Linked DNA regions of Pseudoduganella albidiflava. The protein of the gene in region 1 interacts with the protein of each later gene in a pairwise test. Links are inferred from orthologs where the notes say so. Each region holds a gene or a part of one and is shown on either strand. Other genes may lie near its edges.

What was found.
Region 2: the proteins of EYF70_RS09235 (region 1) and EYF70_RS16225 interact in binary tests that used the Escherichia coli proteins (3 or more experiments, as listed by UniProt). The link is inferred for Pseudoduganella albidiflava from one-to-one orthologs.

The regions. Positions count from the first base shown.
Region 1 is NZ_CP036401.1:2,180,607-2,195,572, reverse strand. Bases 5,361-8,233 are described here. They hold EYF70_RS09235 (methionine ABC transporter ATP-binding protein), read left to right. Parts: upstream 5,361-6,333; coding sequence 6,334-7,134; downstream 7,135-8,233. Other genes in these bases: EYF70_RS09225 (MetQ/NlpA family ABC transporter substrate-binding protein), read left to right, coding at 7,816-8,233; EYF70_RS09230 (methionine ABC transporter permease), read left to right, coding at 7,127-7,813; EYF70_RS09240 (acyl-CoA dehydrogenase family protein), read left to right, coding at 5,361-6,319. In the rest of the region: EYF70_RS09265 (ATP-binding cassette domain-containing protein), read right to left, coding at 462-1,286; aliphatic sulfonate ABC transporter permease SsuC, read right to left, coding at 1,307-2,119; ssuD (FMNH2-dependent alkanesulfonate monooxygenase), read right to left, coding at 2,121-3,269; EYF70_RS09250 (sulfonate ABC transporter substrate-binding protein), read right to left, coding at 3,303-4,280; ssuE (NADPH-dependent FMN reductase), read right to left, coding at 4,277-4,879; more of EYF70_RS09240, read left to right, coding at 5,084-5,360; more of EYF70_RS09225, read left to right, coding at 8,234-8,643; EYF70_RS09220 (aliphatic sulfonate ABC transporter substrate-binding protein), read left to right, coding at 8,678-9,661; EYF70_RS09215 (ABC transporter permease), read left to right, coding at 9,664-10,527; EYF70_RS09210 (ABC transporter ATP-binding protein), read left to right, coding at 10,524-11,249; EYF70_RS09205 (putative signal transducing protein), read left to right, coding at 11,300-11,626; serine O-acetyltransferase EpsC, read right to left, coding at 11,983-12,903; EYF70_RS09195 (multidrug effflux MFS transporter), read left to right, coding at 13,262-14,428; EYF70_RS09190 (hypothetical protein), read right to left, coding at 14,618-14,878. UniProt on the Escherichia coli protein: Part of the ABC transporter complex MetNIQ involved in methionine import. Responsible for energy coupling to the transport system. It has also been shown to be involved in formyl-L-methionine transport.
Region 2 is NZ_CP036401.1:3,928,750-3,943,755, forward strand. Bases 6,290-9,202 are described here. They hold EYF70_RS16225 (Gfo/Idh/MocA family protein), read right to left. Parts: upstream 8,346-9,202; coding sequence 7,233-8,345; downstream 6,290-7,232. Other genes in these bases: EYF70_RS16220 (glycoside hydrolase family 2 TIM barrel-domain containing protein), read right to left, coding at 6,290-6,741; EYF70_RS31100 (hypothetical protein), read right to left, coding at 6,959-7,123; EYF70_RS16230 (ABC transporter permease), read right to left, coding at 8,471-9,202. Outside these bases: EYF70_RS16210 (TonB-dependent receptor domain-containing protein), read right to left, coding at 1-754; EYF70_RS16215 (glycoside hydrolase family 95 protein), read left to right, coding at 1,066-3,537; more of EYF70_RS16220, read right to left, coding at 3,589-6,289; more of EYF70_RS16230, read right to left, coding at 9,203-9,244; EYF70_RS16235 (ABC transporter substrate-binding protein), read right to left, coding at 9,247-10,485; EYF70_RS16240 (ABC transporter ATP-binding protein), read right to left, coding at 10,508-11,314; EYF70_RS16245 (acyl-CoA dehydrogenase family protein), read right to left, coding at 11,311-12,429; EYF70_RS16250 (carboxymuconolactone decarboxylase family protein), read right to left, coding at 12,429-12,983; EYF70_RS16255 (AraC family transcriptional regulator), read right to left, coding at 13,118-14,068; EYF70_RS16260 (GntP family permease), read right to left, coding at 14,183-15,006. UniProt on the Escherichia coli protein: Hydratase involved in the degradation of sialic acids. Catalyzes the reversible conversion of the dehydrated form of N-acetylneuraminate (Neu5Ac), 2,7-anhydro-N-acetylneuraminate (2,7-AN), to Neu5Ac.

The DNA.
Region 1 (14,966 bases):
GCTATCGAAATTATCGATAGTGCGGCGCCCGCCGGAATAAGCAGCATCATAGGTGGCGCGCGCCCGGCTGCACATCTGCCAAAAGGGAAAGCCTGTCGTTACCTGCCTGGGGGGACAAGTCTGGCGTGTTGGGAAATGGTCGAGCTCGTGTCATGGTGCCAGGCACGGTGACACGAACTCAACCGTGGCACGCACATCGACCATGGCAGGGGGTCAGGCACCATGACACGAACTCGACGGTAAGCGGCGAGTCATCCTGTACTGAACATCACGGCACGCCCGGTGCGGCTGGTTGCTTGCGTCTAAGGTGCCCGCCCCCATGCCGACGGCGCTGAAAGAATTACAGTCGAGTCCGTGTCAGGGGGTCAGGCACCCTGACACGGACTCGACTGTAATGGAGTAGTTCAGCTCGTGTCACGGGGTCAGGCACCATGACACGAGCTCGACTGTAATAGCGTGCATCAGCGCGCCAGCAGCCGGCCCAGCAGCTTTTCTTCCAGGGCGGCGAAGGCGGGATTGCCGCGGGTGCGGGGGCGTGGCAGGTCGACGGCGAGGTCGAGGGTGATGCGGCCTTCTTCGATCAGCAGCACGCGGTCGGCCAGCGCCACCGCTTCCTGCACGTCGTGGGTGACGAGCACGGCGGTGAAGCCGCGCTGGCGCCACAGCGATTCGATCAGCTGCTGCATCTCGATGCGCGTCAGCGCGTCGAGGGCGCCGAGCGGTTCGTCGAGCAGCAGCAGCGACGGTTCATGTACCAGCGCCCGGGCCAGCGCCACGCGCTGCCGCTGCCCGCCGGACAACTGGGCCGGCCAGGCATCGGCCCGGTCCGCGAGGCCGACGGCGGCCAGCGCGCCAGCCGCCGCGTGCAAGCCGGGTTGCTGGCCGCTGCGCAAGCCCAGCGCGACGTTTTCCAGCACGGTCTTCCACGGCAGCAGCCGGGCTTCCTGGAACATCATGCGCAGCGGGGAATCCTCGCCTGTCGCGCCCTGCCGGACATCCTGGCCGACCGCCACGCGCCCGCTGTCGACCGCATCGAGCCCCGCGATCGTGCGCAGCAGCGTGCTCTTGCCGCAACCGCTGCGGCCGACGATGGCAACGAACTCGCCCGCCTTCAGTTCCAGGCCGATGCCATCGAGCACGCGGCGCGCGCCGAACGATTTCGTCAGCCCTTCCAGGTGGACACCGACACCCTGCCGCCGCAGCGGCCGGCGCGCCGGTGCCGCTTCCACGGGCTCGGGAGTAAAGGCGAACGGTTCAGTATCGAGGGGTAAGGTCGCATGCAGCATCGTGCTCTTTCAGTAGTCTTTCAAAGGTAAGCGGGATTCCAGCGGAGCAGCCGGCGCTCCAGCGCGCGGGCCACCAGGTCGGCCAGCTTGCCGAGGATCGCGTACAGCAGGATCCCCACCAGCACCACGTCGGTCTGCAGGAACTCGCGGGCGTTCATCGTCATGTAGCCGATGCCGGCCTGGGCGGAAATGGTCTCGGCCACGATCAGCAGCACCCACACGAGGCCGAGCGAGAACCGCACGCCCACCAGGATCGACGGCAGCGCCCCGGGCAGGATCACGTCGCGGTACAGCGGCCAGCCCTTCAGGCCATAGCTCTTGGCCATCTCGACCAGCCCCGCGTCGGTGGCGCGGATGCCGTGGAACGTGTTCAGGTAGACCGGGAAGAACACGCCCACCGCCAGCAAAAACAGCTTGGCCGTTTCATCGATGCCGAACCACAGGATCACCAGCGGAATCAGGGCCAGCGCGGGAATGTTCCGCACCATCTGCAGCGTGGTGTCCAGCAGCGTTTCGGCGCGGCGGAAGCTGCCCGTCAGCAGGCCCAGGGCCAGTCCGAGGCCGGCGCCGACCGCGAAGCCGGAAGCCGCCCGCCACAGGCTCGTGCTGAGGTGCTCCCACAGCTCGCCGGAGGCGGCCAGCGTCCAGAACGCGGCGGCCACGGCCAGCGGCTCGGGCAGGATGCGGCTCGACAGCCAGCCGGTGCGGGCCGAGACTTCCCACGCCAGCAGCAGGAAGATCGGCAGCAGCCACGGGGCCAGCGCCACGTTCAGGCGCGCCCAGGGACCGGGCCGCGGCACCGCCTGCGGTGCGTGTGCTTGGGCGCTGCTCATCTCACGCCGCCTTCTTCGGCACGATGTCGGTGGCCATCACTTCGCCGAACGGCCCGGTGATCGACACCTCGCCCTGCTCTTTTCCCTTGCCCAGCAGTGGGAACACCAGTTCGGCGAAGCGGTACGATTCTTCCAGGTGCGGATAACCGGAGAAGATGAAGGTCTCGATGCCCAGGTCGGCATACTCGCGGATGCGCGCGGCCACCGTTTCGGCATCGCCCACCAGCGCCGTGCCGGCACCGCCGCGCACCAGGCCCACGCCGGCCCACAGGTTCGGCGACACTTCCAGCTTGTCGCGCCGGCCGCCGTGCAGCGCGGCCATGCGGCGCTGCCCTTCCGAATCCATGCGGGCGAACGATGCCTGCGCCTTGGCGATCACGTCGTCGTCCAGGTGCGAGATCAGCCTCTCGGCCGCCTGCCACGCTTCCTCGTTCGTCTCGCGCACGATCACGTGCAGGCGGATGCCGAACTTCACCGTGCGGCCATGCTCGGCGGCGCGCCGGCGGATATCGGCGATCTTCTCGGCCACGGCGGCCGGCGGTTCGCCCCAGGTCAGGTACACATCCATCTGTTCCGCCGCCAGTTCATGCGCCGCTTCCGACGAACCGCCGAAGTACAGCGGCGGATACGGTTTCTGCACGGGCGGGTACAGCGTTTTCGCGCCTTTCACGCGCAGGTGCTTGCCCTCGAAATCGAAGCCGGCATCGCCGCCCTCGCCGGACAGCGCGCCGCGCCAGATGCGGATGAATTCATCCGAGATCTCGTAGCGCTCGGCATGGTTGGCCGTCAGGCCGTCCGCCGCCAGCTCGGTGGGATCGCCGCCGGTGACCACGTTGATCAGCAGCCGTCCGTTCGACAGCCGGTCGAACGTGGCAGCCATGCGCACCGCCAGGCCGGGCGTGGACAGGCCCGGCCGGACCGCGACGAGGAACTTCAGCTTCTTCGTCGCATGGATGAGCGAGGATGCGACTACCCAGGCATCCTCGCACGAGCGCCCGGTGGGCAGCAGCACGCCGTCGTAGCCCAGCGTGTCGGCCGCCACGGCCACCTGCCGGAGGTAGTCGGCATCGACGGCGCGCGCGCCTTTCGACGTGCCCAGGTAACGGCTGTCGCCGTGGGTGGGAATGAACCAGAACAAATTCAACGACATGAAAACTCCACTATGAAATGACTGAGATGGCGCTTACTTCGCCGATGCCAGCACGGCATCCTTGATGGCGATCGGTTTCGGGATCAGCTTCAGGCTGGCGAAGGCATCGGCGATCTTCTGCTGTTCGCGCAGCACCTGGTCCGACACGGGCTTGACACCGTAGCTGTAGCGCGACGCGGCCAGCGCCACCACGGCAGGTTCGAGTCCCGTCTGGGCGGCCAGGATGGCAGTGACTTCTTTCGCGTTATCGCGCCCCCAGTCGTCGACCTTGCCGATTTCCTCGAGCAGCACCTGCTGCAGGGCGGGATTGGCGCGCGCCCAGTCGCGCGACGCCAGGTAGAACTGGTGATTGGCGACCAGGCCCTTGCCATCGGCCAGCACGCGGGCACCGAGCTGCTTTTGCGCGGCGGCGAAGAACGGATCCCAGATCACCCACGCATCGACGGCACCGCGCTCGAACGCCGCCCGGGCGTCGGCCGGCGGCAGGTAGACCGGCTGGATATCCTTGTACGCCACGCCGGCCTGCTCCAGTGCCCGCAGCAGCAGGTAATGCACGTTGGAGCCCTTGTTCAGCGCCACGCGCTTGCCCTTCAGCTGGACCACGCTCCTGATCTGCGAATCCTTCGGCACGACGATCGCCTCGCTGTGCGGCGACGGCGGCTCGTTGCCCACGTAGACCAGGGCCGCGCCGGCCGCCTGGGCAAAAATCGGCGGCGCCTCGCCGACTGTGCCGAAGTCGATGCTGCCGACGTTCAGGCCTTCGAGCAGTTGCGGGCCGGCCGGGAATTCGGTCCACTGCACCGTCACGCCCTGCGGCGCCAGCCGCTTCTCCAGCGTGCCGCGCCCTTTCAGCAGGGTCAGCGTGCCGTATTTCTGGTAGCCGATGCGCACCACCTTTTTGTCCTGCGCCTGGGCCAGCGGCGCGATCACGGAAGCGCCGGCAATGGCGCTGGCGACCAGCAATCCCAGCGTGCGGCGCCGCAGTGTGCGTTTGGAATGGGTCGTCATCATGCCGCCTGCGAAACGTAAGGGTGATCCTGCAGCGAACGCGCCGCGGCGTTCGCCAGTTGCTCGGCGGCGCTGCGGTAGCCGAGCGCACGGTCCAGCGTGGCCACGCCGGCGGCCACGCGCACGGCGATCTCCGGCGCCAGCAGCACGCCTTCCTGCTCGCTCCACTGCACCTGCTGCGAGGTGGCGTAGATGCTGGTCAGTACCTGGTCCGCTTCCAGCGCATGCAGAACGGGGCGCAGCGCGTAATCGAGCGCCAGCAGGTGGGACTGGCTGCCGCCCGTCGCCACCGGCAGTACGATCTTGCCGGCCAGGCCGTTCTGCGGCAGCAGGTCCAGGAAGGCTTTCAGCACGCCGGCGTAGGCCGCCTTGTAGACAGGAGTGGCGACGATCACGGCATCGGCGTCGGCCACTTCGGCCAGTGCGGCGCGCACCACGGCGTCCGTGGGATCGGCCGCCAGCAGCGCCTGTGCGGGCAGGTCGCGCACGTCCAGGCGGGTGGTGCGGTGGCCGTGCGCCGCCAGCTTGTCGCCGATGTGGTGAAGGAGCCGGCTGGAGGAGGATGGTACCGCGGGGCTGCCGGAAATCAGGAGGATGCTCATGTCTGTTCGCCTTGTTATGACAATTCAATGGTTGCAAGACTAAGGCAGCGCCACGGGTTGCAGAACGAATGCTTTCGCACTTCGATATGTGTTTTTTTCACCATGATTTCTCCGCATATCAAAGCGTGCTTTTCTTCGTGGACGGGTGTTTGACGGTGACGCGATACTCGTGCCCTGTCCGCGCAGTCATCCATCCAGGCATCCATGAACGCACCCGAATCCGTCCTGCCAAATATTCTTCCGCTTGCGGCTCCGCCTGCGGGCCCGCAAGCGACACCGCGTGCCGATCCGCTTGCCGTCGCCGCCGCGCTGGCCGCCGAACTGGCCACCACGGCCATCGAACGCGATGCGGCCGGCGGCCACGCGCGCCACGAGCGCCAGCTGATCCGCGCATCCGGCCTGCTGGCAATGTCGATCCCCACCGACTTCGGTGGCCACGGCGCGGGCTGGGATACCACGCTGCAGGCGGTGCGCATCCTGGCGCGCGCCGACAGCGCGCTGGCCCACGTGTTCGGTTTCCACCACCTGCAGCTGGCCGGCATCCAGCTATATGGCACCCAGCAGCAGCAGCGCCACCTGCTGCATGCCAGCGTCGACGATGGCCTGTTCTGGGGGAATGCGCTCAATCCGCTGGACCGGCGCCTCGTCGCGACCGATGCGAAAGGCGGCTTCCTGCTCGATGGCATCAAGAGCTTCGCGTCCGGCTCGGTGGGCTCGGACTGGCTGACGATCTCCGCCTGGTACGAGCCCACGCAGGCGCCCCTGATCGGCGTGCTGCCGACCGGCGCCGACGGCGTCGACGTGCGCGCCGACTGGGATGCGTTCGGCCAGAAGCAGACCGACAGCGGCACCGTGCAATTCCACAATACGCTGCTGCCGATCGGCCTCGTGCTGCAGCAGCCGGGCCAGCCGGCCACGCCGCTGTCCACCGTGCGCTCGCAAGTGGCGCAACTGATCATGACGAACCTGTACTTGGGCATCGCCGAAGGCGCGTTCGCCGCCGCGCGCGACTATACGGTCGGCGAGGCGCGGCCCTGGTTCGCCGCCGGCGTCGCGACCGCGGCGGACGATCCGTTCATCCAGCACCGCTACGGCGAGCTGTGGACGCTGCTGCGGCCGGCCGTGGTGCTGGCCGATCACGCCGGCCGCGAACTGGAACGCGTGTTCCGCCGCGGGCACGACGTGACGGCGCGCGAACGGGGCGAACTGGCCATCGCCGGCGCCGAGGCGAAAGTGCTGGCGCACCGCGCCGCCATCGAGATCGGCAGCCAGCTGTTCGAGTTGACGGGCGCCCGCTCCACGTCGGCCCGCTTCGGCTTCGACCGCTACTGGCGCAACGCCCGCGTGCACACGCTGCACGACCCGGTCGACTACAAGTACCGCGACCTGGGACGTTACGCGCTGTCCGGCACGCTGCCCGAGCCGGGCCCCTATTCGTGAGCGGGGACAAGACCTTGAACGCGCTTCATCATCTGCCGCCCGCGGCGCCGCTGATCCGCCTGCGCGGCGTGTCACGCTCGTTCGGCACGGACCGGGGCACCGGCGTGGCCGCCGTGCGCGACGTATCGCTCGACATCGGTGCTGGCGAGATCTTCGGCATCGCCGGCCGCAGCGGCGCCGGCAAGTCCACGCTGCTGCGCCTGTTCAACCTGCTGGAGCGGCCCGATGCCGGCACCGTGACGGTCGATGGCGAGGAGCTGACGCGCCTGGGCAAGCACGCGCTGCGTGCGGCGCGCCAGAACATCGGCATGATCTTCCAGGGCTTCAACCTGCTGCAGAACGCCACCGTGGCCGACAACGTGGCCTTCCCCCTGAAGATCCATGGCGGCCATGACCGCGCGGCGATGGCACGGCGCGTGGCCGATTGCCTGGCGCTGGTGCACCTGGAAGACAAGGCGCAGGCCTGGCCCGCCCAGCTCTCCGGCGGCCAGCGCCAGCGCGTGGCGATCGCCCGGGCGCTGGCCAGCGGGCCGGCCGTGCTGCTGTGCGACGAACCCACCTCCGCGCTCGATGCCGAGACCACGCGCAGCATCCTGGCCACGCTGGCCGACGTGAACAGGCGCCTCGGCGTGACCATCGTGATCGTCAGCCACGAGCTCGACGTGCTGGCCGCCCTGTGCCACCGCGTGGCCGTGATCGAGGCGGGCGAAGTGGCCGAGATCGTGCGGCCCGGCACGCCGCACGCGGTCACCGCGCTGGGGCGCGAGCTGCTGCCGCTGTTCGCCAGCGCCACGCGGGAGGCGCTGCATGCGTGACTGGCCCGCTTCGCTGATCAAGTTGCAGGAGCTCCTGCCCGAGCTGTGGACGGCACTGGGACAGACGCTGGCGATGCTGTCGATCGGCCTGTCCGCGGCGGTGCTGCTGGGTGGCCCGCTGGGCGTGCTGCTGTTCCTCGTCTCGCGCGGCCAGCCGCTGCAGAACCGCTACGCGGCGGCCGTGCTGGGCTGGTGCGTGAATACGGTGCGCTCGTTCCCGTTCATCATCCTGCTGGTGGCGCTGGTGCCCTTTACACGCATCATTGCCGGCACCTCGATCGGGCCGCTGGCGGCCAGCGTGCCGTTGTCCTGTGCGGCGATCCCCTACTTCGCCCGCCTGGTCGAACAGAGCCTGCGCGAAGTGCCGCGCGGCGTGATCGAGGCGTCCAATGCGATGGGCGCCAGCGAACTGCAGATCGTCTGGCGCGTGCTGCTGGTGGAAGCCCGCTCCGGCCTGGTGCTGGCCCTGACGGTGCTGGCGATCAGCTTCCTGTCCTATTCGGCGGTGGCCGGCGTGGTGGGCGGCGGCGGCATCGGCGACCTGGCCATCCGCTACGGCTACTACCGCTTTGAAACCGAAATGATGATCGCCACCGTGCTGCTGCTGGTGCTGATCGTGCAAGTGATCCAGTTCACCGGCGCCCGCCTCGCGCGCCGGCTCGACAAACGCCAGGAGTGATGATGACCGACCAACGCCGCGCCGTACTGTTTGCCTTGCTGCTGTGCTCTTTGACGACCCAGCTTGCCGTGCACGCGAAAGATCCCAAGGAAGTAGTAATCGGCACCAGTGCCGGCCCCTATGCCGACCAGGTAAGGCTCGGCATCAAGCCGATCCTGGAACGCCAGGGCTACAAGGTGAAGCTGGTGGAGTTCAACGACTATATCCAGCCGAACTTCGCGCTGGCCGAGGGCTCGCTCGATGCCAACGTGTTCCAGCATGTGATCTACCTGAACCGGTTCGCCGGCGAGCACAAGCTGCCGATCGTGCCGCTGGTGACGGTGCCCACGGCGCCGATCGCCATTTACAGCAAGAAGCACAAGCGCCTCGACGAAGTGAAGGAAGGCAGTACCGTGGCGCTGCCGAACGATCCGACCAACCAGGCGCGCGCGCTGGTGCTGCTCGAGCAGCTCGGCTGGATCAAGCTGCGCCCGGGCGTCGATCCGGTGCGCGCCTCGGAGCGGGACGTGGCGCAGAACCTGAAGAAGATCCGGCTGGTACCCCTGGAGGCCGCGCAACTGCCCCGCTCCCTGCAGGATACCGATTACTCCTTCGTCAATGGCAATTACGCGCTGGCTTCCGGTTTGAAGCTGCGCGATGCGCTGAAGACCGAGAAGATCTCGCCGAACTACGTGAACCTGGTGGCCGTGAAGACAGCGGACAAGGACAAGCAGTTCGCGAAGGACATCGCCGCTGCCTACCGCTCACGCGAATTCCTCGCGGTCACCAACAAGCATTTCGCCGATTACGCCAAGACCGATTACCAGCTCGCCCTCGAAGCGGGCAAGTAACTTCGCACTACATGAACTTCCAGGAAAACCAACCATGAAACGCCGTACCCTGTTGAAATCCGTCACCGGTGCCGCCGCGGTGCTTGCCGTGCCATCGCTTGCGCGCGCCGCCGAACCGCTGAAGGAATTGCGCCTCGATTATGCTTACTACTCGCCGACCAGCCTCGTGCTGAAACGCTTCGGCTGGCTCGAGGAAGCCTTCAGGCCGGCCGGCACCGACATCAAGTGGGTGCTCTCGGCCGGCAGCAACCGGGCTCTCGAATACCTGAACGGCAACAGCATCGACATCGGCTCCTCGGCCGGCCTGGCCGCCCTGCTGGCGCGCGCCAACGGCAACCCGATCCGCACGCCCTACATCTATTCGCGCCCGGAATGGACGGCGCTGGTGGTGCGCAAGGATTCGCCGATCCGTTCGGTGGCGGACCTGAAGGGCAAGAAGGTCGCGGCCACCAAGGGTACCGACCCCTACCTGTTCCTGCTGCGTTCATTGAAACAGGCGGGGCTGAAGCGCGGCGACATCGAACACGTGGCGCTGCAGCATGCGGATGGCCGCACGGCGCTGGAACAGGGCCGCGTGGATGCCTGGGCGGGCCTCGATCCGCACATGGCCGCCAGCGAGCTGGAAGGCGGCGCGCGGCTCATCTACCGCAACGTGGCCTTCAACACCTACGGCTTCCTGAACGTGCGCGAGCAATTCCTGGCGCAGCGGCCGGAAGAAGTCACGCGCGTGCTGGCCGCGTACGAGCGGGCGCGCAAGTGGATCGTCGCCCATCCGTCGGAAGCCGCGCGCATCCTGGCCGAGGAAGCCAAGGTGTCGCTGCCGGTCGCGCTGCTGCAGGTGAAGCTGCGCACCGATTTCTCGCAGCCGCAGCCGGGCGGCGAACACGTGGCCGCGCTGCGGCAGGCCGCGCCGATCCTGCGGCAGGAAGCACTGGTGAAGCCGGGCGTCGACCTGGAGCGCACCATCGCCGAACTGGTCGACACGCGCTTTGCCCGCGCCCTGACCGGGAAAGCGTAACGATGACGCCACCCGCACTGCATTCGAGCATCGACCTGGTGGGCAGGCAGCCTGCCGCCGACCACGCCCCTTCCGCGCCGGTGCCGGCGCCGGCGGTGCGGCGTGGCCGGCCGCACCCGGCATGGGGCCTGCTGCTGCCTGCAATCGCGCTGCTGGGTGTGGAGCTCCTGGTGCGTGGTGGCGCGGTGCCGGCCCACCTGCTGCCGCCGCCATCGGAGATCGCGGCCACGCTCGCGCAACTGGCGCACGCCGACCTGCTGTGGCACGTGCTGGCCAGTTCGTTGCGCGTGGCCGCCGGGTATGCCGCCGGCGCGCTGCTGGGCATCGCCATCGGCGCCGCGGTCGGGCTGAATGCGCGCATCGCCACCCTGCTCGACCCCACTTTCCAGGCCTTGCGCGCGGTACCGTCGCTGGCCTGGGTGCCCCTGCTGCTGCTGTGGCTGGGCATCGACGAAGCGCCGAAGCTGGTGCTGATCGCGATCGGCGCCTTCTTCCCGGTCTATTTGGGCGCCGCATCCGGGATCGCCGGCGTCGACCGCAAGCTGGTCGAAGTGGGCCGCATGTACCGCCTGGGCAGCGTGGCGCTGGCGCGGCGCGTGCTGCTGCCGGCCGCCCTGCCGTCGCTGATGACGGGCTTGCGCAACGGCCTGTCGCTGGCCTGGATGTTCATGGTCGCGGCGGAACTGATCGCGGCCAGCCGGGGCCTGGGCTACCTGCTCAGCGACGGCCGCGAAACGGGCCGCGCCGACATCGTGCTTGCGGCGATCCTGTTGCTGGCACTGCTGGGCAAGGCCAGCGACACGCTGATGCGGCGCCTGGAATCCCGGCTGCTGGCATGGCGCGACGACCTGGCGAGGGCCGCATGAGCCATCCCGCTTACGCACTGCTCGACATCCACGTGATCCGCAAGGCGTTCGGCACGCGCACGGTGTTGCGCGACTTGCGGCTGCGGCTCGCCGAAGGAGAGTTCGTGTCGCTGATCGGCGCCAGCGGCAGCGGCAAGAGCAGCCTGCTGTCCATCGTCGCCGGGCTCGATCGCGACTGGCACGGCAGCGTCGCGCTGGCCGGCGCGCCACTGGACGGCGTATCGGCCGACATCGGCCTGATCTTCCAGGAGCCGCGCCTGTTCCCGTGGCTGACGGTGGCGCAGAACGTGGCATTCGGCGGCACGGCCGATCCGGCTCCCCTGCTGGCCGACGTGGGCCTGGCGGGCCTGGACGACTACCTGCCGCGCCAGCTCTCCGGCGGCCAGGCGCAGCGCGCCGCCATCGCCCGCGGCCTGTACAACCGGCCGCGCGTGCTGCTGCTGGACGAACCGTTTTCCGCCGTCGACGCCTTTACGCGCATCCGCCTGCAGGACTTGCTGAAGCGGCTGGCGCGCGAACATGCGCTGACGGTGCTGATGGTGACCCATGACCTGGATGAGGCGCTGTTCCTCAGCGACCGCATCGTGCTGCTCGACGGCACCGCGGGCGGCCGCTGCGACGAATACCTGCCGCCGCCCGGCCCGCGCCGCCGCGGCGACCCGGCCCAGGCGGCGCTGAAGGGCAAGATCCTCGACGCGCTGTACGCCAGCCACGCTCTGTAGCGCCCTGTTCCGCCGGCGTCGTCCATAATTGGTGGAAACAGGAGACGACGATGGCCAACCTCTTCAGCGATGCGTTCGGCGGGAACGACCGGGTCGGCGATACCGGGATCAAGGACCAGATCAAGGATGACTACGGGATCGCGGCGCGCTGCCTCGACCCCACCCAGGCGCACGTGCTGCGCGGCTGCCTGAACGCGGCCGGCATCGCCGCCGCCGTGGCGGACGACCACCACTCCCAGGTCGACCAGCTGATCTCGCCCGCGCTGGGCGGCGCCCGCGTGCTGGTGCACGAGCGCGACCTGGCCGCCGCCAAGGAAGTGCTGGCCGCGTACGAGCGGGGCGACCTGGCGTTGAAGGACTGGGAAGTGCCGGAGTAGCCGGGCGGACCTTGGCCGGACATTCCCGCAGCAACGGCAGCGGCGCGTCACGCAAAATGTTTCTTCAAAAACGGGGACAGGCTCCGATTAACAGGAATTTTTCCGGGCGCTCACTAGCCTGCCGATGCAGCAGTCCACCCGGTACAACGGAGATTTACCGAAACAAAAGCCTGTCGCCAAGACCGTCAAGCCAAGTTTCATGCGGCATATTGGAAGCGCATGTATTCACCCCAACAGCGAACTACTGGGGTCAGACCCGTCGGGTCTGACCCCGGAATCTGCCTTTGGGGTGGCTGAACTTGACGGCATTGGAGCCTGTCACCGGTTTTCCGGCAACGGTTCCGGCGGCCGGCTGTTCAATCGCTGCGCATCTGCGCCTGGGAGACGTTGCTGTGCGGCGGCACGCTCTGCGTCAGCCACACGTTGCCGCCGATGGTGGAGCCGGCGCCGATGGTGATCCGGCCGAGCACGGTGGCGCCGGCGTAGATCACCACGTCGTCCTCGACGATCGGGTGGCGCGGCGTGCCCTTGATCAGCATGCCCGAAGCATCCGTCGGGAAGCGCTTGGCGCCCAGCGTGACGTGCTGGTACAGCCGCACGCGCTCGCCCAGGATCGCCGTTTCGCCGATCACGACACCGGTGCCGTGGTCGATGAAGAAGCTGGCGCCGATCTGCGCGCCGGGGTGGATGTCCACGCCGGTGAGCGAATGGCTGATATCGCAGATCATGCGTGCCAGGAAGGGCGAACCGAGCCGGTGCAACTGGTGCGCCAGCCGGTAGTACAGGATCGCGATGGTGCCCGGATAGCACAGCATGATCTCGGCGATCGAGGTGGCCGCCGGGTCGCCCGCATAGGCTGCCTGAACGTCCGACACCAGCAGCGCGCGGATCTGCGGCAGGCTGGCGGCGAAGGCTCGGGTGATGTCGTGGGCCTTCTGGGTCAGCGCTTCCTCGCCCATGTCGGCATCGTCGGCGAACTGCAGGCCGCGCCGCACCTGTTCGGTCAGGCGGTTCAGCGTGGTGTTCAGGGTGTCGCCGACAAAATAGTCGATGCTTTCGTCGGTCAGGTTCGGCCGGCCGTAGTGCGTGGGGAACAGCACGGCGGACAGGCCGTTGACGATGGTGGTCAGCGCCTCGCGCGACGGCAGCTCGCGGACGCGGCGCTGGTGGCGGATGTTGTGCGTGGCCTCGCGCGATACGCGCAATGCCGCGACCACGGCATCCAGGTCCCAATGGGCAGGCTTGACGCCGGTGCCGTCGAAGGTATCGATAGTCATGTTCTTCACTTACTCAAATGTCACGCAGGCTGCGCGCAGGCGCATTCTACGAAAATCCGCGCCACCCCGGTTATGCGATAACCTCATATCGATATGGCCGTTCTGCGGCGAGCCGGCCAGACGCGGGAAACGGCTGGAGACGGATGACCACAAATCGCCGACATATCGGCTTGTCTTCGCTCTTCTCGGCTCTTCTCGGCATTTATCGGCTCGCATCGGATCGCATCGCCCGTGCATCGGCGACGAATCCGCGACAAATCGACGACAAATCCGCGACGAACCGGTAACTGTACGGCCGGCAGGCACGGCGCGGCTGGCGTACAATACGCGCCCGAAAAACAATAACGATACTCTCTCCATGAATATCCTGCTGACGGTGCTGCTGGCCGGCCTGACGATGGTGGGGCCGCTGGCCATCGATACGTACCTGCCTTCGTTCCCCGCGATCGCCGGCGAGTTCGGCGCCACGCCGATCGCGATCCAGCAGACGCTGTCGCTGTTCCTGTTCTGCTTTGCCTTCATGATGCTGTTCTACGGCACCCTGTCCGACACGCTGGGCCGCCGCCCCGTGATCCTGTGGTCGCTGGTGCTGTACATCATCGCCTCGGTCGGCGGCGCGGTGGCCGGTTCGCTGGGCTTCCTGCTGGCCTGCCGCGTGCTGCAGGGGCTGTCGTCCGGCGCCGGTTCGGTGGTCGGCAGGGCCATCGTGCAGGACCGCTTCGAGGGCGCCGATGCGCAAAAGATCCTCGGCCACATCATGATGGTGTTCGGCCTCGCACCCGCGCTGGCGCCGATCCTCGGCGGCTGGCTGCAGGTGTCGCTGGGCTGGCGCTCGATCTTCTGGTTCCTGGCCCTGTTCGGCGTGGTGATGCTGTTCGCCGTCTGGCGCTGGCTGCCGGAAAGCCTGCCGCAGGCGAAGCGCCATCCATTCGAGGTGAAGCTCATCGCGGCAAATTACCTGAAGGTGCTGCGCCATCGCCGCTTCCTGCTCCTGTCGGCCGCGCTCGGCGTGGCGTTCGGCGGCTTCGCGCTGTACATCGGCTCGGCTGCCTACTTCATCATGAACATCCTGCACCTGCCGGAAACGGCGTTCGGCTGGCTGTTCATCCCGCTGGTCGCGGGCATGGTAGTGGGGTCGGGATTGTCCGGCAAGCTGGCCCGTTCGCGCACGCAGGCGCAGCTGATCTGGATGAGCTATGCCGGCATGGCCGCGGCGGCACTGGCCAACGTGGCGTACACGTATTTCTTCGTCGCCGAAGTGCCGTGGGCCGTGCTGCCGCTGTTCTTCTATTCGCTGGCGCTGGCGCTGGCGATGCCGCCACTGTCGCTGCTGGCGATGAACCTGTTCCCGGACAACAGCGGCCTGGCGGCTTCCCTGCAATCGTTCATCCAGATGACGCTGTTCGCGCTGGTGTCGGGGCTGGTCGCGCCGCTGCTGTTCGACAGCGCGCTCAAGCTTGCTTGCGGAGTGCTGGGCTGTTTAGTGGTGAGCCTGCTGTGCTGGATCCCCGCGCGGCGCGGCTGATCGGGCCCAGCGCCCCGCGGGCGGAACGAGGGAGAAGTGCGGGGCTGTTTAGTGGTGAGCCTGCTGTGCTGGATCCCCGCACGGCGCGGCTGATCGGGCCCAGCGCCCCGCGGGCGGAACGAGGGAGAAGTGCGGGGCTGTTTAGTGGTGAGCCTGCTGTGCTGGATCCCCGCACGGCGCGGGTGACGTTCAAGGCCAGGGCGCGGGCGTCACATCCAGGTACTGCGGGCCGCCCTGCTCGGGCTCCGGGGCCGCCTGCGGTTCCTGCTTGAGCTTTTGATCGGGCGGCAAGCCCAGGCCCAGGATCTCCTTGCGGCCTTCGACGAAATCGCTGGTCGACAGCCGGTGCTCGGCATCGGGCCAGTTGGCGATCGCCCAGTTCTGCACTTCCTCGTAGCGTTTCCAGACTTCCGCCACGAACTTGCGGCGTTCCTCTTCTTCCAGTGGCATGGTGATCCTCCGTTGTGTTTTTACCACTTTACACGACGGCCGCGAAACCCGGCGCCTGAACCGAAAACCGGCGGCGAAACCGGTGACA
Region 2 (15,006 bases), 1.7 Mb from region 1 along the record:
GGCCCAGGCCCAGCGAGCGCAGCACGTCGGGATCGTGCTGTTCGGCGCGTTCGCCCTGGAACAGCGGGGTTTTCTTCTGGTGGTCGACGGCGATGTAGGCATTCCAGCCATCGCGGGCCAGGTTGCCGATACCGGCGATGGCGCCGAAGCTGGTGGTCTTGCCGCCGCCGCTTTCTTCCGGCCGCGCGTATTCGCCCTTCAGCGTCACGCCTTCGTAGCCGCGCTTGGTCCAGTAGTTCTGCACGCCGCCGATCGCATCCGCGCCATAGGTGGAGGCGGCGCCGCCGGAGAGCGTCTCGACACGGTCCAGCGCCATGCGCGGGATCACGTTGACGGATACGTACTGGTCCTGCAGCGGTTCGTTGGCCAGGCGGCGGCCGTTCAGCAGCGTCAGCGTGCGCATCGGGCCGAGGCCGCGCAGGTTCGTCATCGGGCCGGCGGCGCCCGAGTTGGTGCCCAGCGACAGCGATTGCGGCTGTTCCAGCACCAGGTCCTTCAGTTCGGTGTGGCCGCGCGATTCCAGTTCGGTGGCCTTGATGGTGGTCACCGGCGTGGCCCCCTCGGTGGCCACGCGCCGGATCAGCGAACCGGTCACCACGACCGATTGCACCGCTTCCGCTTGCGGCGCGTCCTGGGTACTGCTCTGGGCATGGGCCAGGCCGCTCATCTCGCAGACGGCGACAGCGACGGCCAGCGCCATCGTTGCGCGCCGCAGCGCGGGTTGGCGCTTGGCCAGGTGTGGTGCGTACTTCATGTGTCTCCTCCGCCGGTCTTATTTTAAATTGGCTAGATCACTTGCTCGTACTGGTAGACCAGTCCCAGGATTGGCCGGACCAGTTGTTCCGAGTATGCACTCACAGCGCGGCGGAAGTCACGGGTAACATGCATCAACGTTGTGAAATTGCATCAACATCCAAACGCTCAGCAGATTGCGCGGTTGCCCTGCCGTGTAACGCTAGAGTGCGGCGTGCGTTCCCGGTCTCGACGGCATTGATGTTTTTTATATATACCAATACAATTCGCCTGGCGCCGGCCTGCCGGTCCAACCAGACAGTGGAGACAACGATGAAACGACAATTCGACCCCAACCGCATTCGGCGCGGCCTCGTCATGGGTATCGGTGCGCTGGCGGCGGCGCCGGGCGTGGCGCTGGCAGCGCCGGCACGCGCCCCCGCTTCCCGCGCGGGCGACCGCGCGAACACGCTGTGGTACCGCCATAGCGCCGCGCGCTGGGAAGAGGCGCTGCCGCTGGGGAATGGCCGGCTGGGGGCGATGGTGTTCGGCCGCGTGGCGCAGGAGCGCCTGCAGCTGAACGAAGACACGTTGTGGGCCGGCGCGCCGTACACGCCGGACAACCCCGCCGCGCTGGCGGCGCTGCCGAAAGTGCGGCAATTGCTCGCGCAGGGGAAGTACGCGGAAGCGACGGAAGAAGTGGGCGCCGCCATGATGGGCAAGCCGATCCGCCAGATGTCGTACGGCACCCTGGGCGACGTGCTGCTGACGATGGGGGATGCCCAGGCGCCCGCCGACTACGAGCGCTCGCTCGACCTGGCCAGCGCCGTGACCACCACACGCTACCGCACCCCGCTCGGCCAGCACACGCGGGAAAGCTTCGTGTCGGCGCCGGACCAGGTGATTGCCCTGCGCCTGCAGGCACCGCGCGGCACACTGGGTTTCACGCTGGGCTGGCGCGGGCCGCGCAAGGTGAAATCCATTGCGTCGAACTACCCCGGGCTGGCCACCGACCTGGCGAACGCCCCGCCCACCGACTGGCTGCAGGTCGAGGAAGCGGGCCCGCTGCCGCCCGATGCCGCCATCGCCGCGGATGGTCCGGATGCGATCCTCATCACGGGCCGCAACGAGGCGATGCACGGCATTCCGGCCGGCCTGCGCTATGCGCTGCGCATCCAGGTGCTCGGCGACGGCAAGCTGCGCTACGCCGACGGGCAGTTGACGCTGACCGGTGCTTCGGCCGCGACGGTACTGGTGGCCGCCGCCACCAGTTATGTCAACTACCGGGACGTGAGCGGCGATCCGGTGGCCATCGTGCGCCGCCAGACGGCAGCCGCGGCGGGCACGCCCTACGCCACGCTGAAGCGCCGCCATGTCGAGGAGCACGGCCGGCTGTTCGGCACGATGTCGATCGACCTGGGCACCAGCCCGGCGGCCGCCCGCCCCACCGACGAGCGCATCGCCGCCGCCGGCCAGCAGGACGATCCCGCGCTCGACGCGCTGTACCTGCAATATGCGCGCTACCTGCTGCTCGCCTCGTCGCGGCCCGGCACGCAGCCGGCCAACCTGCAGGGCATCTGGAACGAGGGCACCAACCCGCCATGGGGCGGCAAGTACACCATCAACATCAACACGCAGATGAATTACTGGCCAGCCGATCCGGCCGGCCTGGGTGCCTGCGTGGAACCGTTGCTGCGCATGGTGGAAGACCTGGCGCAGAGCGGCGCGAAAACCGCGAAGACGATGTATGGCGCGCGCGGCTGGGTGACACACCACAACACCGACCTGTGGCGCGCCGCCGCGCCGATCGACGCGGCCAGGTACGGCATGTGGCCATGCGGCGGCGCCTGGCTGTGCAATTCACTGTGGGACCACTATGACTACAGCCGCGATGCCCAGGTCCTGCGGCGGCTGTATCCGCTGCTGCGCGGCGCCTCCGAGTTCTTCCTCGACACGCTGGTCGAGGACCCGCAGGGCCGCGGGCTGGTCACGTCGCCGTCGATGTCGCCCGAGAACAGCCACCCGTACGGATCGTCGCTTGCCGCCGGCCCGGCGATGGACCGCCAGATCGTGCGCGACCTGTTCGGCCACACGCTGGAAGCGGGCCGCCTGCTCGGGCAGGATGCCGCGCTGCTGGAACGCATCGCCGAAGCGCGCGGCCGGCTGGCGCCGGACCGCATCGGCCAGCAGGGCCAGTTGCAGGAATGGCTGGAAGACTGGGATGCGCGCGCGCCGGACCGCCAGCACCGCCACGTGTCGCACCTGTATGCCCTGTACCCGAGCGCGCAGATCAACGTGCGCGACACGCCCGACCTGGCGCGGGCGGTGCGCCAGACCCTGGTCGACCGGGGCGACCTGGCCACCGGCTGGGGCACCGCGTGGCGCCTGTGCCTGTGGGCGCGGATGGGCGACGCCGAACATGCGTATTCGGTGCTGAAGGGGTTGACCGGACCGCGGCGCACTTACCCGAACATGTTCGATGCCCATCCGCCGTTCCAGATCGACGGCAATTTCGGCGGCGCGGCGGGGATCATGGAAATGCTGCTGCAATCGTGGGGTGGCGAGGTGCTGCTGTTGCCGGCGCTGCCCGCCGCCTGGCCGACGGGCCGTGTCGCGGGCATCCGCGCCCGGGGCGGGCTGACGGTCGACATGACGTGGGAACGGGGCCGGCTGACGGCGCTGCGCATCGGCGGCAAGCCGGGCGATGCGGTGGCGCTGCGCTACCAGGGCAAGCTGGCGCAGGTAAAACTGGATGCCGGCGGCACCTTCCGGAGCACCGGCCAGGCGCTGCTGTCGCTTGCCTGACTGGCCTGGCACCACGCGCCCGCCGAAGCGGAAACGTGGTGCCGTCCGCTCCTACTGCTGCGCAGGAGCCTGCGCCTGCGTTGGCAACGGCGCCGGCGGCTTCGGCGACAGCGTGAAGCCGTAGCTGGCCGGCGCCAGCGGGATGCGGTACTTGACCAGTGGCCGGCCGTTGCTGCTCCAGCCGTCGTCGCCGCCCACCCCGGCCTGGGCCAGGTCGACCAGCACGCTGCCATTGCCATGGGGCCGGATCTCGGAACTCTTCCAGGTGCCGCGCGGGCGCAGGTACAGGTCTTCGTACGGGAAGGCCAGCGCGGTGAACGCCAGCGGCTTGCTGCCCCGCACGACCACGCCGGGCACGCCGTCGCCGCGCAGTTCGAAGCGGCGCACGTCGGTCTTGTTGCCGCTCTCCTGCGGCCGCATGTAGCCGTGGTACTGGTCGGCGACCTTGCCGGTCCAGGCCCCCAGCGCCGCGCCGGTCTTGCGGTCGACATACGATTCGTGTGGCCCGCGGCCGTACCAGCTCACCGTGTCCAGCCGCGGCGCACTGTCGAAGCGCAGGCCCAGGCGCAGCGGATCGGGCAGGTCGTCGCGCAATGGCGTGAACGTGGCCTGCACGTCGACGCTGCCGTCGGCCCGCATCCGGTACACGTTCTCCCAGTGCACGGCACCCGCCCCGAACGAGTACAGCACCTTTACCGCGTTGCCGTCGATCGACACGTCGCGCACCTTGCGCTCGCGCGTGAAGTCGCCCCAGACCTGGTGGCTCTTCATGGTGCCGGTGCCTTCGTCGTTGTCCGTCAGGCCGCGCCAGAAGTTCGGCGTGCCGCCGGTCAGCAGTGGCTGGCCATCGACACTGTAGCTGACGGTGCCGGTGCGCGCATCGAGCTCCAGCCGCGCGGCCGGGGAGGCCAGCACGATCGCGTCGCCGTCGCGCTGCGGCTTGACGGCGGCGCCCCGCGCGGTGGCCGCCCTGCCCGCCGGCGGCACGATAAACTGCGACCAGCCGACCACCGAGCCGGCCGCCACGCCCGGCTCGGCGGCTCGCTGCCGGGCCTGGACCGTCAGCACGTATTCGCCTTCGCCGTGCGTGCGTGCCGGCAGCGCCAGCCTGACATCCTTCCTGGCGCCGGCGGCCGCCTTCACGCCGTCGAGCCGGCCCTGCGCCACGGCGATGCCGTCATGCAGCAGTTCCCACTCGAAGTCCAGGTGGTCCAGGTCGCGCATGTCGTAACGGTTGACGACCGTGACGCGGCCCTTTTCCGGATTGCCTTCGAAGACCACCGGCGAATAAACCTTCTGCAGCTCGTAGTATTCCGGGTCGGGCGTGCGGTCGCCGCGCACCACGCCGTCGCCGATCACGCTGTTGTCGCCGCGCGCCGGGTTCAGGTCGAAGCCGGAAGCCCAGTATTGCCGGCCCTGCGCATCCCGTGCGTACACGCTCTGGTCGACCCAGTCCCAGATGAAGCCGCCCTGCAGCTTGCGGTGGGCGCGGATGGTTTCCCAGTAATCTTCCAGGTTGCCGAGCGAATTGCCCATCGCGTGCGCGTATTCGCACTGGATCATCGGCTGCTTGAACGCGGGATCCTGCGCGTAGTCGATCATCTTGGTGATGTCGTCGTACATCGGCGCGTAGATGTCCACGTAGTCGTTCGGCGCGTGCCGCTCGATCAGGGTGCCATGGCCCAGGTAGCTGATCAGCCGGTTCGGGTCGGCCTGGCGGATCCATGCCGCGGCGGCCTCGAAGTTCGGGCCCGTGCCGGCCTCGTTCCCCAGCGACCAGAAGATGATCGACGGGTGGTTCTTGTCGCGCTCCACCATGCGGCTGACGCGGTCGAGGTGGGCGGCGCGCCAGTGCGGCTTGTAGCCCAGCTGGATCTTCTCCCGCGCTTCCGGGCTGCCGGCCTGGTCGCCCTTCTCCATGTACTCGTGCGATTCGATGTTCGCCTCGTCCATCACGTACAGGCCGTACTCGTCGGCCAGGTCGTACCAGCGCGGATCGTTCGGGTAGTGCGAAGTGCGCACGGCGTTGACGTTGGCCTGCTTCATCAGCTCCACGTCGCGGCGCATCGATTCCATCGACATCACGCGGTAGGTGACCGGATCGTGCTCGTGCCGGTTGACGCCGCGGATCATCACGCGCTTGCCGTTCACGCGCACTTCGCCATCGGCGATTTCCACGGTGCGGAAGCCGATGCGGCGCGAGGTGGCCGACAGCAGCTTGCCCTGCCCGTCATACAGTTCGACCAGCAGCGTGTACAGGTTCGGCGTCTCGGCCGACCACGGCTTCACGTTGGGGATGGCGCCGGACAGCACCGCCTTGCGGTCGGCGCCCGGCGTGCCTTTCAGGCCCAGTACCGGCTGCGTGCCGTCGAGCACCTGGGCGCGCACCTCGACCGCGCCCGGCTGGCCGGCCACTTCGGCCGCCAGCTCGAAGACGCCGTCGCGGTAGTTGGACTTGTCCAGCAGGGCCGTGACCTTGAAGTCGCGCAGGCGCGTCTTCGGTTCCGCGTAAAGATAAACGCTGCGCTCGATGCCGGATACGCGCCAGAAATCCTGGTCTTCCAGGTACGACGCGTCGGCCCAGCGATAGACCTCGATCGCCACCGTGTTGCGGCCCGGGCGCACGAAGCGCGTCACGTCGAATTCGGACGGCAGCTTGGAATCCTCCGAATAGCCGACCCGCTCGCCGTTGACCCACACATAGTAGGCCGCGCCGGCCGCGCCGATGTGCAGGAACACGTCCTGGCCACTCCAGTCGGCCGGCACGTCGATATCGCGCCGGTACGATCCCACTTCGTTGAGCTCGTGCGGTATCAGCGGCTCGTTGGCCGGGAACGGGTACTTGATGTTGGTGAAGATCGGCTTGCCGTAGCCCTGCGCCTGCATCATGCCGGGCACCTGCACGGTGGCCCACTTGCCGATGTCGAACGAAGGCTTGTAGAAGTTCTTCGGCCGCGCCGCCGGATTCGGCGAGTAGGCGAACCACCAGGTGCCGTCCAGCGAGCGGAAACGGGCCGAATCCGCCTTCTCTCCCGCCAGCGCCTTCTCCGGCGATTCGAAGTTGAAGAACGTGGCCTTCATCGGCTCGCGGTTCACGGCCACCACTTCCGGCTGCTCCCACTCGGCTCTGGTTTTCTCCGCCGCGGCGGACGAAAATGCTAGCGCTACCGCAATGGCAGCGGACAGGGTCGTACGTTTCAGCATGGTCTCCCACTGTTATCGTTGTCGGAGACGTTAGCTTAACGGAAACTTTGCAAAAAAACCGGTGACAGGCTCCAATTACGCGGAAATGTTTCGCGAAAACCGGTGACAGGCTCCGATTACAAAGAAATGTTTCTCGAAAAACGGTGACAGGCACCATTTTCAGGAGATGTATCCAGAACCCGATGACAGCCCCGGGGAGGTACCTGACCGGAGCCTGTCACCGGTTCTCGTTGTCGAGATCGGGCCTGCGGGGAGTGATCGTCTGCAGGCAAGCTCCGCCAGGCGAACGGACGATGCCCTTCAAGACATCGGCTTCGCCACGGCTTTCGATTCCCTGATCGAAGCTGCCACGGCTTTCGATTTCACGGTCGGTGCCTGTCACGGGTTTCGTTCAAAACCGGAGCCTGTCACCGGTTTCGTTTGCATAATCGGAGCCTGTCACCGGTTTCGCTCCGGTTTCGGTTAGGCGCATCGCTTCCCGCCGACGTTCGTCAGGCCTTCAGCACGATGCGCCGCTTTTCCCGTGCCGACTGGTAGACGGCTTCGATGATGCGGATGTCGCGCAAGCCCTCCTCGCCCGCCACGATCGGCTCGCGGTTCTCGCGGATGCACTGCGACAGGTGATCGAGCTGGCCAGCGAACTGGTTCTTGCCCGGTCCCGGCGGCGGCGTGATCTCGTTCTCCCGGCCCTTGCCGACCCACATCCGCTGGCCGGTATAGTTGGTGGCCGGCTCCAGCTCGATGCGGCCCTTGTCGCCCATCAGCAGGATCTGGTTGCGGTTGGCGCTGTACATCGACATGCACGAGCCGATCACGCCGGACGGGAATTCGAGCTGGAACTCGATCATGTCCTCCACTTCGCGGAAGCGCGGATCGTTGCGGTCGGTGGTCTCTTTCGCGTACACGGCCACCGGCTCCTCGCCGGTCATGTAGCGCGCCGCCTGCAGCGCGTAGATGCCGATGTCCATGATCGAACCGCCGCCGGACATGGCCTTCTTCAGCCGCCATGCGGTCGGATCGCCGGCCGTGTAGCCGTGTTCGGAGCGGAAGTAGCGCAGCTTGCCGATCTCGCCGGCCCGCGCGCGGCGGATCGCCTCCAGGTTGTACGGCTCGAAATGGCAGCGGTAGCCGATCATCAGCTTCTTGCCGGCTTGCCGGCAGGCGGCGATCATCGCCTCGCATTCCTTCGAGGACAGCGCCATCGGCTTCTCGCACATCACGTGCTTGCCCGCCTTGGCCGCGCGGATCGTGTACTCGGCATGCATCGACACGGGCAGGCAGACGTAGACGATGTCGATGTCCGGATTGTCGCGGATGCTGTCGTAGTTCTCGTAGCTGTAGATATTCTTTTCCGGCACCCCGTACTGCGCCGCCACCCGCCTGGCCTTGGCCGGATCGCCGGACACCAGCGCCACCAGCCGGCTGTGTTCGCAGTTCTTGAATTGGGGGATGATCTGCCCCAGCCCGTAACCGCCCAGGCCCACGATCGCATACCCCAGCTTGCGCGCGGGCGTTTGCGCCAGCGCGGACGACCCCATTGCCGACGCCGCGATGGCGCCGCCAGCGGCAAGAACGAAACCACGTCGATCCAGATCCACAGTCATGCCCAGCTCCTCTCCAGTTGTTATGACAACGATTTCAGGCTGCCGGGAATTCTATCTCAACGCCGGCGGTGTTTCACTTGAAATGTTTCCAAGAAAATGGGGACGGACCCCATTTTCCAGGCAACTTATTCCGCCCCGCCCTGCGCCTCCGGCTTGGCGTGCAGCCACCGCGCATGGGCGGCGCGCGCCGCGTAGTCCAGCGCGTAGCCCAGCAGGCCGATCAGGATGATCGCCGCCATCAGCTCCGAATAGGCCAGCCGGTCGCGCGTATCGAGGATGAAGTACCCCAGGCCGGCCGACACGCCGAGCATCTCGGCCGGCACCAGCACGATCCAGATGATGCCGATCGCCAGGCGCACGCCCGTGAGGATATGGGCGGTGATGCCCGGCAGGACCACGCGCCACACGACTTCGGAGCGGGTGGCGGAAAGGCTGCGCGCCAGCAGCATCCAGTTCGGGTCGAGCTGCGCCACGCCGGCCACCGTGTTCAGCATCAGCGGCCAGGTGGCGGCGAAGGCCAGCAGGAAGTACACCGGCGCGTCGCCGACGCCCAGCGCCATCACCGCCAGCGGCATCCACGACAGCGGCGACACCATGCGCAGCAGCTGGAACAGCGGCGTGCTGGCCAGGGCGAAGCCCCGCGACAGCGCCACCAGGATCCCCAGCGGCACGCCGACCACGGTCGCGCACAGCAGGCCGATGCCCACCCGCTTCAGGCTCACCGCCACGTGGATCCAGATATCCGGCCCCTTCACCATGTCGATGAAGGCCTGCGCAGTGGCCAGCGGCGCGAACGCGGCGGCGATCGGCGTGCGTGCCTCGAGGGCGGCGACACCGAACGCCCACAGCACGATCGCCAGCGCAATGCCCGCCACGGGCAGGAGGAACCTGGCCAGCATCGTCAAACGGCCACCGTCTCGGTGCGCAGCAGGTTCGCGGGCAGCCCGAACGCGGCCGGGCCACCGGCGGCGGCGATCGACTTGCGCACGAAGCGGTCGTCGACCAGGTCGCGCGCGACGAATTTCGGATCGAGGCCGGCCAGGAACTTGTTGTCGCCTTCGACCTTGGTCTGCACCAGCGCGCGCACCATCTCCTCGGTGTACGACGCGAACGGATACGGCTGGAAGTCGATGCGGCGCTGCTGCCACTGCGGATGCGCGATGACGCCGCGCTTCTGATAGTCCGAGTAATCCGTCACGGCCAGCACCTTCGTCAGCGGCTGCAGCTGGTGCGGCGTGTAGCGGTTCGGTCCGGACGAGGACAGCAGCTTGGCCGTCTCCACCTGGTTCGAGCGCGACCACAGCTGCGCGTTGACGATCGCGTTGGTGACGCGCTGCGACCATTCCGGCCGCTCGGCCAGGTCGCGCTCAGCCAGGAAGGTCACGCAGCAGGCGTGGTTCTTCCACACGTCGCCCGAGAAGCGCAGGATCTTGCCGACGCCGGCCGTTTCCGCCAGCGCGTTGAACGGCTCCGCGACGATGTACCCGGCGATCGATTTCGACGCCAGCGCCGACACCATCTCCGAAGGCGCCATTACCACCAGGCTCACTTCGTTCTTCTTCAGGTCCGCGCCGCGGCCGCGCGTGACCACCGTGAGCTTGTGCGCCGCCAGCAGCTTTTGCAGCAGGATATTGTGGATCGAATACCAGAACGGGATCGCCACCGTCTTGCCGCCCAGGTCGGCCACCGAGTTGATCTCGTTCAGCACCGTCAGCCCGGAGCCGTTGACGTGGTTCCAGGCCACCACCTTGGCCGGGAATTTCGAGCCGTAGCGCACCCACAGCGTGGCCGGCGACAGCAGGTGGATCACGTTCACCTGGCCGGACACGAAGGCCTCGACGATCTGCGCCCAGCTGCGGAACAGCCGCGGCGCCTCGGTCTTCAGGCCCTGCGCATCGAACAGCTTGCGGCCATGCGCCACCAGCAGCGGTGCCGCGTCGGTGATCGGCAGGTAGCCGATCTTGACGGGCTGGTCGTCGCCCTTGAAGGCTTGCGCGCGGGCGTCGCCGGCGAACAGCAGCGGTGCCGCGGCACCGGCCGTGGCCAGCGCGGACATGCGCAGGAAATCACGGCGCGACATGCCGCAGTCGCAGTCGGAAGAAGCGCAGATGTGGATGTTCTGGTTGTTCTGATTCGTCATGTTGTTATTTTCCGGAAGGTTGTCAGGTGCGCGCGGTCGCGGCGCGCAGTTCGGCCACGATGTCCAGGCGCAGGCGCACGATCTCGTCGCCATGCTCTTCGCGCGGCCGTGGTATGTCCACGCGCCATTCGCGCGCGATGCGGCCCGGCCGGCCCGCCAGCAGCAGGATGCGGTCGGCCACCAGGATCGCTTCGTCGATGTCGTGCGTGACCAGCAGCGCGGCGGTGTGCCAGCGGTGCACCAGGTCCACCAGCAGCGACTGCATTTCCGCGCGGGTGATCGCATCGAGCGCGGAGAACGGCTCGTCGGCGAAAAGCAGTTCGGGTTCGCGCGCCAGGGCCCGGGCCAGCGCCACGCGCTGCGCCTGCCCGCCGGACAGCTGGGCCGGATACGCATGGGCGTGCGATGCCAGGCCGACGGCTTCGATGGCGTCGTGGATGCGCCGCGCCCGCGCCTGCCGGTCGATGGCTGGCTGCCGCGCGAAGTCGAGGCCGAAGCCCACGTTGGCGCTCACGTCGAGCCAGGGCAGCAGGCTCGGTTGCTGGAACACCAGCGCCGCACGCGGATGGGGCGCCAGCAGCGGCTGGCCGAGGAAATGCACCGCGCCACCGTCCGGCGCCGCCAGCCCGGCCAGGCCGCGCAACAGCGTCGACTTGCCGCTGCCGCTGCCGCCCAGCAGGCAGACGATCTCGCGCTTGCCGATGGCCAGCGACACGCCGTCGACCACCGCCCTGCCCTGGTAGCCGAAGCGCAGGCCGCGTGCGTCGAGGGCGGGGTCGGGCGTGGCGCGCGGCTCCGCGGCCGCCGTGATCGGATCGGCCACCGTCATGCCGCGCCCGCGGCAGCGGCCTGCTTCTGCAATTCCATCTGCAGCTGCGTCAGGCTCGGCGTCACGATCGGAATGAACGCCGCTTCGCGCCAGCGGCGCGCGAAGTTGCGGTCGTGGTTCATCAGGTAGGCGCGGCCGCCGCTGCCCTGCAGCTCCAGCATCACGGCCTGCTGCACGATGTCGGCCAGCGAAATGCGCAGCCGGAACAGCGGAGCGGCGGCGCTCTTGAAGCGGCCATCCGCCACGCCTTCGTGCATCTGCCCGACGGCACGGGCCAGTTCCGCCTGCAGCGATTCCACCCGGCCCAGCAGGCCGCTGCGCGTCACGGTGCACAGCCGGTGCGCCGCGCCCAGGCTGGCCCGCGCCAGGCCGATCGACATGCCGCACTGCATGCCCAGGAACGCCGGGCGCACGGCCGGCAGCCAGGCCCGCGCGTCATGGGTGATCACGTCGGCCTCGCCGATGTGCACGCCGTCCAGCTTGACGGCAGCGGTATTGCTGCCGCGCAGCGCCATCAAGTCCAGGTCGGCGCTGCGCTCGGTGCCTCCGGCATCGCTGCGGAAGGCGATCACCGCGGGGGGCGCGCCCTCGGACGACGTGACCGCAGCCGCCGCGATGAAGCCTTCCTTGCGCAGGTTGGTGATCCATGCCAGGCCACCGTCCAGCCGCCAGCCGCCCTGCTCGGACGCCAGCGGCGTGGCCGTGATCTGCAGCGACTCGATCCCGGACAGGAACTTCATCGCGTTCGACAGCCCCGTGGCGCCGCCGATCTCACCTTGCAGCAGCGGCGCCAGCCACCGTTCGCGCAAGGCCTGGTTCGGGCTTTGCAGCACGTATTCGATGAAGGTGCGGTGCCCCCAGAACACGAAGGCCGCCGTCAGCGACCGTTCGGCCACGGCGGCGATGGCTTCGATGGCATCGCGCACGTCGCCCCCGCTGCCGCCCAGCGCTTCCGGCACGCCCGCGCCGAACAGCCCCGCCCCGGCCAGCCGCGGCACCACTTCCGATGCCAGTGCCGGCGACGTGTCGAGTGCATCGGCGTGGGTGGCCAGCCAGTCCGCCAGCGCGGCCGGCAGCTCGATGGAACGTGCCGCCGTGGAAGGCGCGACGGCCATCAGATGGCTCCGGGCGCGTAGGGTTGCAGTTCGGGATTGATCGCGCTGCCGGACAGCGTATTGGCGAAGTTGCACAGCGTGGCCAGCGCCACGCCCAGCACCACTTCCAGCGATTGCTGTTCGTTGTAGCCGGCGGCCAGGAAGGCTTGCAGCGCCGCGTCGTCCACCGCGCCGCGGGTGGCGATCACGGTTTTCGCGAAGGCGGCCACCGCATCCAGTTTCGCATCGCCGGTGGCGTTGCCCTGCTGGAGCGCGCGCACGGTCTCGACCGGCAGTTGCGCCTTCTTCAGCGCCACGGCCGTGTGGCCGGCCACGCAGAAATCGCAGCCGTGGATGCGCGCGGCGGTGATCTGCACCACTTCGCGCTCGGCCAGCGTCAGGCTGGTCTTGGCATTGATGCCGGACACCGTCATGTACATTTCCAGCGCCTGCGGCGAATTGGCCAGCACGCCGATCAGGTTCGGCAGGAAGCCATTGTTGGCCAGGGCCTTTTCAACGAACGGACGGCTCGCTTCAGGTGCGGTATCGACGGTATGCAGCGTGAGACGGGACATGATGGACTCTCGGTAAGAAGTTTGACCTGGCATTATATGGGGCGTGTGCGGTGGACGAAAAGACGCGCGCGTCGCGATTTCCTGCTCCATCGTCCAGATCGCGCAGCCGTTTCCGGCGCCCCCGCCGCCGCGCGTCAGTTTAGCTGCGGTGCCGTGTCGCGGGCGCGCCGCTGGCGCCGGAAGGCCCCCGGCGGCTCGCCGATCACCCTGTGGAAGGCCCGCGAGAACGCCGCATGTGAACGGTACCCCACGTGTTCGGCGGCGCGCTCGATCGTCTCGCCCCCATGCAGCCGCTGGGCCGCGATCTTCATCCGCAACAGCAGCAGGAACTGAGCCGGAGGCTGGCCGCTGGCGTCGACGAAATGCTTGTAGAAGCTGGAGCGCGACATGTGCACCGCGCGTGCCATCGCGTCCGTCGACCAGTCGTGGCCGGGGTCGGCCATCATGCGCTCCAGCAGCATGGCGAAGTCCGGGCGGCGCGCCAGCGCCAGCAAGCCTGACAGTACGTCGTGCCGCCGCGCCACGTGCCGCGTCACGTAGAAGAACAGCAGCCCTGCCAGCCGCGAGACCAGTGGCGGCGGCAGGTCTGGATCCGCCCCTTTCTGTCCTTCGGCCTGGGCTTCCGCCAGCATCAGGTCGAACACGGTGCCGGCGGCGCGGATCGAGGCATCGTCGGCGCGCAGCTCGACGACATCGGGAAACGAATCGACCACCAGCGTGCTGAGGGCGCCATGGAACTGGAAGAAGCCGCAGGCCAGCCCGGTGCTTTCCGGCACAGCGGCGTGCAGCGGCTGCATCCCGCCGGACGGCAGCGGCGCCGCCGGATCCGGATCGGAGCTGATGAAATGGTCGATATCGCGCAGCAGGAACACACCGTCCCGCGGGCCGAGGCGCAGCGGTGCGCGGCCCGCCACATGCAGCCAGCAGGTGCCATGCAGCACGAGGTGATAGCTGCCCAGGCCGCGGCCCGCCGTCGAGGCGCGCCACCGGCCGCAGTACTGGCCCACGTGGAAGGCGGCGGCTTCCAGCTCGATGCTGTCGATCAGCCAGTGTACGAGGCGGTCTGTGTCGGCTGCGCTATCCATGCGGGGTCGGGCCTGAAAATGGGCGTTCGATTATGCCGCAGGCACGCGCGCGCCGCCACGTACGGATTCGCATATGCTCATGCACTTTGCGCTTTGCGCCGCGCGCGGGGCGCCCTATACCAGGCCAGTCAGGTAGTACAGGGCAATCACGAAGAACACCGCCGCCGTCTTGATGATGGTGATGCCGAAGATGTCCTTGTACGACTGCTTGTGCGTCAGCCCGGTGACCGCCAGCAGCGTGATTACGGCGCCGTTGTGCGGCAGCGTGTCCATGCCGCCGCTGGCCATCGCCACCACGCGGTGCAGCACTTCGAGCGGGATGCCGGCGGCGTTGCAGCCGGCGATGAAGCTGTCCGCCATGGCCGCCAGCGCGATGCTCATGCCGCCGGATGCGGAACCGGTGATGCCCGACAGCGTGGTCACCGAGATGGCCGCGTTCACCAGCGGGTCGGGGATCTTGCGCAGCGCCTCGCTGACGGCGATGAAGCCGGGCAGCGCGGCGATCACGCCGCCGAAGCCGTATTCGGAGGCGGTATTCATCGCCGCCAGCAGCGCGCCGCCGACGGCGGCCTTGGTGCCTTCGGCGAACGAAGCCTTGATGCGCCGGAACGCGGTCAGGCACACCAGCAGGATGCCCAGCAGCAGCGCGCCCTCCACGGCCCAGATGCCGACCACGGTCTTGATCGGTGTTTCGACCGGCGCCTTCAGTCCCGGCAGCAGGTCGGACGTCAGCGTGTAGCTGGTGCCGTACCAGTTGGCGATGGCGGCCGTGAGCACGAAGTTGGCTACGCCCACCAGCACCAGCGGCGCCACCGACAGCAGCGGATGCGGCAGGTCGGCGGCGGCCGGCCCGCCGGCCTTGCCCGCATCCTTTCCGTCGTCGGCACCGTAGCCCTCCCCGGTCGCCATCACGGTGCGGCGGCGCCATTCGAGGTAGG